DNA from 2 places in the Mesorhizobium sp. GW821-FHT04C10 genome. Region 2 is predicted to be linked to the other one. Evidence: predicted binding sites of a transcription regulator. Region 2 holds the regulator's gene; the other holds the start of a gene.
The links. Region 2 encodes PhoB, which activates phosphate uptake and scavenging genes when phosphate is short. Its sites were predicted from a motif close to TGTCATNNANCTGTCAT; they were not measured.
Positions count from the first base shown of each region.

Region 1: the regulator PhoB is predicted to act here: its motif matches at 1,443-1,459, upstream of AC07UC_RS25835 (LTA synthase family protein).

Region 1 covers NZ_JBWKTL010000001.1:5,282,287-5,285,493, reverse strand. The annotation lists gene AC07UC_RS25835 (LTA synthase family protein) at 1-1,404, opposite strand, end outside; gene fabD (ACP S-malonyltransferase) at 1,684-2,631, shown strand; gene fabG (3-oxoacyl-[acyl-carrier-protein] reductase) at 2,691-3,207, shown strand, end outside.
Region 2 covers NZ_JBWKTL010000001.1:1,674,105-1,677,311, forward strand. The annotation lists gene pstB (phosphate ABC transporter ATP-binding protein PstB) at 1-681, shown strand, start outside; gene phoU (phosphate signaling complex protein PhoU) at 707-1,414, shown strand; gene phoB (phosphate regulon transcriptional regulator PhoB) at 1,537-2,226, shown strand; gene AC07UC_RS08165 (ROK family protein) at 2,566-3,207, opposite strand, start outside.

The sequences.
Region 1 (3,207 bases), 3.6 Mb from region 2:
GTCGGCTGAACCCTCCGCGTAGCTCAGCAGCGAATCGCGCGCCCACTGGCTGATCGGCGCCTGCACGGCGTGGGTCGGGTTGTAGTAGCGGTTCGGTTCATACGGGCCATGGTTCTGCAGGCTGACCGCGAAGAAGAACACCGGATCGTCACTGGCGTCGGCTTCCCGGATGATCTCATCCGTCATCGCCGCGTCCGATGCCAGCGGTCCGCGCTTTTCCATGGGCGGCAGCGTCTCTTCCGACTTGAAATCGTTGAAACCGAAATCGGCGTACACCGCGCCTCGGTTCCAGAACCAGTTGGTGCCCGGATGGATGGCGCGCGCCCGGTAGCCCTCGCTCTTCAGGAAGGTCGCCATCGATGGTGTCGGCGTGCGCACATATTGCTGGTAGGGGATGCTGCCGGCCGGCAGGAAAGCGTTGGAAAAGCCGGTCAGCGCCTCGAATTCGATGTTTGCGGTCATGCCGCCGAATTCAGGCGAGAACATCGAACCGGAACGCAATGCCCGCACGGTGGGAATGGGATCCGGTGTGATGGTGACGCCGGGCAGCTTGGTCGGATCCCAGAAGGATTCGCTCATGACGATAATGATGTCTGGCTTTTCATCGGGCACCGAGGCCGTTATCTGCGGCCGGTCGATCGCCGCGATCGCCTTTTCCGTATAGCCCGGGGGTGCCGAGACATGGGCCATCGGCACGTTGAGCGCGAAGGCCAGCGCAAAGCCGTTGGAGGCGTAGTTTTCCTTCTGGTCCCACATGATCGGGATGATCTGCAGCCGATCCCTGGTCCATGAGAAAGTGGCGTAGTCCATGATCGAGACGAAGAAGGCGAGCAGCGGCACCGCCAGCGTCAGCCGGGCAAGGCGACCCTTGTGGCTGAGCGCGGGAACCTTGCGGCGCCACAGCCGCCAGCCATAGACGAGCAGCGACAGGCCGGCGACGATGCCGACGACCATGGCGAGCGCGGTCATCGGCCGTTCACGCACCAGGAGCGGCAACAGGGCGAAGATCTGGCGGGCGTAGAGGAAATCCGTCGGGTAGAGCGGATCGCCGAGATAGTGCGATTTCTGGTGGCCGACAAAGGCCAGCGAGAGCGTCAATGGCGCGACGATCATCAGGCTCTGGTGGCTGCGGCCGAACACAGCGTCGAGGCCGATCAGGATCAGCGCGAACACGACGATGGTCGTCCATCCCGGCTTGAGCGGCTGCAGGAAGAAGGAGACGGTCCCGGCAAAGTCACCGCGCACGATCAATTCGATGGCGAACACCAGGATGGTTGAGATCGCCAGGCTGATCAATCCGTAACGGACGACCGGCCATGTCCGGCCCGGCAGATAGCCGGTGGACGGATCGTCTTCCAGGAACTGAGGCGCGGCTTTACCGGCGCGTTTCGAACTCTTTGCCACTTTAACTTCCCACCCAGCGACAACCCAAGTCACGCGATTGTCATATAATTGTCACGCAAAGCTAGCGCCTGTGGCGGAAATAAGAAGAGCCAGCAAACGATTCGTGAGCGGTTTTCATCAGGTGTGATCGCCAAAAAGCCCTTTCGGAACAGGCACTCGGCGCATGGTTCGGATTTGGACACGGGTCCAGCCGGGCTTGACTTGGCGGGCTGCCTTGCGCCACAGGCAGGAAAAATTCGTATTATCAGGCAAGCACAACCAGTCTTCGGGAGCCCTAGCATGGCCGTCGCATTCACCTTTCCGGGACAAGGCAGCCAGGCTGTCGGAATGGGCAAGGATCTTGCCGATGCCTTTCCGGAGGCGCGCAGGATATTCCAGGAAGTCGACGACGCGCTTGGCGAAAACCTGTCGAAGCTGATCTGGGAAGGTCCGGAAGAGACGTTGACGCTGACCGCCAATGCACAGCCGGCACTGATGGCGGTTTCGCTGGCTGCCGTGAGGGCGCTGGAAGCGCGCGGTTTCTCGCTGAAGGACAAGGTCGCCTATGTCGCCGGCCATTCGCTGGGCGAATATTCGGCCCTTGCCGCCGCCGGCTTTGTTTCCGTCGCCGATGCCGCCCGCCTGCTGCGCATTCGCGGCAACGCCATGCAGGCGGCGGTGCCGGCCGGCGAGGGCGCCATGGCGGCGATCATCGGACTGGAGCAGGCGGATGTCGAAGCCGCTTGCGCCGAGGCCGTGCAAGGGTCCGGCAAGGTCTGTCAGATCGCCAACGACAATGGCGGCGGCCAGCTGGTCATCTCCGGCGCCAAGGCCGCGGTCGAGCTGGCGGCGAAACTGTGCACCGAAAAGGGCGCCAAGCGGGCGCTGATGCTGCAGGTCTCGGCGCCCTTTCATTCCGCGTTGATGGCGCCGGCGGCGAACGTCATGCGCGACGCGCTCGCCGGGGTGGCGAAGAACGCGCCGGCGGTCCCCGTGGTGTCCAACGTCACCGTGACCCCGACCGGCGATCCAGATGAGATCGCCCGGCGCCTGGTCGAGCAGATAACCGGTCGCGTGCGCTGGCGCGAAACGGTGGAATGGTTCGGCGCCAACGGCGTTGCGACGCTTTACGAGATCGGCGCCGGCAAGGTGCTGTCGGGCCTGGCACGGCGCATCAACCGCGATATCGCTACATCGGCTGTCGGCACGTCGGCCGATGTTGAGGCGGCACTGGCCGCACTTGCATAATACACTGGCGATTTGACCCCTTCCGTGTGAAGGGTGTTTTCTCAGATCAGGAGACAAAAATGTTCGAACTGACCGGCCGCAAGGCGCTCGTCACCGGCGCATCGGGAGGCATCGGCGAGGCGATCGCCCGCGTGCTGCATGCGCAAGGCGCCATTGTCGGCCTGCATGGCACCCGCATCGAGAAACTCGAGACACTGGCCGCCGAACTCGGCGACCGGGTAAAGCTGTTTCCGGCCAATCTGGCGAATCGCGACGAGGTCAAGGCGCTTGGCCAGAAGGCGGAGGCCGATCTCGAAGGCGTCGACATCCTGGTCAACAATGCCGGCATTACCAAGGACGGGCTGTTCGTGCGCATGTCGGACGCCGATTGGGATAGCGTGATCGAAGTCAATCTGACCGCCGTTTTCCGGCTGACGCGCGAACTCACCCATCCGATGATGCGCCGCCGCCATGGCCGCATCATCAACATCACCTCGGTGGTTGGTGTCACGGGCAATCCCGGCCAAACCAACTACTGCGCCTCCAAGGCCGGCATGATCGGCTTCTCCAAGTCGCTGGCGCAGGAGATCGCCACCC
Region 2 (3,207 bases):
TCGCTGCCCGAGCGCAGCGTCACCGCCTTCATCGGCCCTTCCGGTTGCGGAAAGTCGACGCTGCTGCGCGTCTTCAACCGCATCTACGAGCTCTACCCCAAGCAGACCGCCGAGGGCCAGGTGCTGCTCGACGGCCAGAACGTTCTCGACCGCTCGCAGGACCTCAACCTTTTGCGCACCAAGATCGGCATGGTGTTCCAGAAGCCGACGCCGTTCCCGATGTCGATCTACGAGAACATCGCCTTCGGCGTCAGGCTCTATGAGAAGATCAGCAAGGCCGAGATGGACGGTCGTGTCGAGCAGGCGCTGAAGCGCGCCGCTTTGTGGACCGAGGTCAAGGACAAGCTCAATGCCAGCGGCCTCAGCCTGTCGGGCGGCCAGCAGCAGCGGCTGTGCATCGCCCGCACGGTGGCGGTGAAGCCGGAGGTCATCCTGCTCGACGAGCCGGCCTCCGCGCTTGATCCGCTGTCGACCGCCAAGATCGAGGAACTGATCGACGAGCTGCAGGCCGACTACACGATCGTCATCGTCACCCACAACATGCAGCAGGCGGCGCGCGTCTCGAAGCAGACCGCCTTCATGTATCTTGGCGAACTGGTCGAATTCGACCGCACCGAGAAGATCTTCACGTCGCCTCGCGAGAAGCGCACGCAAGACTACATCACCGGCCGCTTCGGCTGATCGCACGCATACGAGGACCAGGATCATGGCCGAACATACAGTCGCAGCCTTCGACGAGGATCTCGGACAGATCAGCAGGCTGATCAGCGACATGGGCGATCTCGCCGGTTCGATGGTCGGCGGCGCCACCAAGGCGCTGCTGAATTCCGACAACGCGCTGGCACAGCGCGTAGTCTCCGACGACGCCATCATGGATGCGCGCCAGCGCGAACTCGACGATCGCGCCATCACGCTGATCGCCAAGCGCCAGCCGATGGCCGACGATCTGCGCCATGTCGTCGGGTCGATCCGCATGGCCGGTGACCTCGAACGCATTGGCGACCTTGCCAAGAACATCGCCAAGCGCGTCGGCACCGTCGGTCTCAACGCAACGCCGCGCGACCTGTCGCATTCCATCGACGCCATGGCGCAGCTGGTGCTGATCCAGGTGCAGGGCGTGATCGAGGAGTATGCGGCGCGCGACGCCGCCGCGCTTGCGAAGCTGCGCGCCGACGACGAACGCATCGACGTCAAGTACACCTCGGTGTTCCGCGAACTGCTGACCTACATGATGGAGGATCCGCGCAACATCACCGCTTGCACGCATCTGTTGTTCTGCGCCAAGAATCTCGAACGCATCGGCGACCATGTGACCAACATCGCCGAGAACGCGTACTATGTCCTGACCGGCACGCAACTGCCCGCCAACCGCCCCAAACAGGACGAGACGGCGATGTCGGCGCCGGCGGCTTGAGCGTTGGAGCGGTTCATCGTTTCGCGGAAACGCCGACCCGCTCTATCTCTTTGTTTCACGCAATTCAGGATGGAAAACCGCTACACATTTTTTCCTGGGATTGCTTTAGAGGTGACCAGTCAATGATCGCACCACGCATCATGGTGGTGGAGGACGAGGAGCCGCTCGGCGTGCTCCTCCGCTACAATCTGGAATCGGAAGGTTATCAGGTCGAGGTGGTAACCCGCGGCGATGAAGCCGAAATCCGGCTGCAGGAAAACGTGCCCGATCTCCTGGTGCTCGACTGGATGGTGCCGGCGGTGTCCGGCATCGAACTCTGTCGCCGGCTAAGAATGCGCCCCGAGACCGAACGGCTGCCGATCATCATGCTGACCGCGCGGGGTGAAGAAAGCGACCGCGTGCGCGGCCTTTCGACCGGTGCCGACGACTATCTGGTCAAGCCGTTCTCGACGCCGGAATTCATGGCCCGCGTCAAGGCGCTGCTGCGCCGCGCCAAGCCGGAAGTGCTGTCCAGCGTGCTCAAGGTCGGCGACATCGTGCTCGACCGTGAATCGCACCGAGTCTACCGCAAGAAGAGCGAGATCCGGCTCGGGCCGACCGAATTCCGCCTTCTGGAATTCATGATGCGCCATCCCGGCCGCGTCTTCTCGCGCAGCCAACTGCTCGACAATGTCTGGGGTGAGACGATCTATATCGACGAGCGCACCGTGGACGTGCATGTCGGCCGCCTGCGCAAGGCGGTCAACAATGGCCGCATGCCCGACGTCATCCGCACCATCCGTGGGGCAGGCTACGCGATCAGGGAAGATTAGAGCCTTGAGGCGGAAGCGTTGATAGGTTGAATGTGTCCACTCCCGGGTCACACGCATTGACAATTGGCTGAGACGCTCATGGCCTCGTCATCTTTGGGCGAAGCAAGGAGCGCAGCGACGCGGCGCGGACCCCTGGAGCTGCTCTGCAGCCCAAGGATCCATGCCGCGACCTCAAAGCGTTGCCACGGCGCAAGTTCTGCTCCGCTGCACTGCGTGGCATAGGTCACGGAATGGATCCCAGGGTCTCCGCGACGGAGCTTCGCTCCTGCTCCGCCCACGGATGACGACGGCCAATCTCCAAGTAAGCGAGGGTCTACGGCATCAACGACGAATGCCAGCTCAGGCAACGCTCTTCCCGGCACTGCCTCTTGCCTGCACGCCCGGCGCGAAGATCTCCTGATCGACGAAGGTCAGTGCGCGCATGGCGCAGCCCTCGCGGATCAGGGGCAACTCGTTCGGTTCGGTGTCGAACGAAATCGATTTCGAGTGCTGGCCGCCGGCGGTCTGGGCGATCGCCTCGCGCAATGCCGGCTCGATCAGGTCGAAGGCGGCGGCGCTGACGCCGACCATGGCCACGGGGGCGGGATCGATCAGCGCAAACAGGCTGCCGAGGCCATAACCCAGTGCTTCTCCGGCCTTGCGATAGGCTTCGCGCTCGGGCCCGGCTCGTTCCCGCGCCGTCGTCGCCAATGCCCGCATCTGCGCGTCGCTGACGTCGGCGACCGGTTCGGTGTCCTCGCCAAGCTGCCTGGCATTGCGCCAGATGGCGTAGTTGCCGGCATAGGCCTCGACGCAGCCGCGCCGCCCGCAGCGGCAGAGCGCGCCGCCTGGCCGATGGATCATGTGGCCGAACTCGCCGCCCGACGAATGGGTGCCGGTGAACAGCTCGCCCTTCAGCACAAGGCCCATGCCGATGCCGTGCGACAAAAGGATGGCGATGAAGTCGTCGCGGTAGCGTTCGGGGTCGCGCCAGCGCAGCGC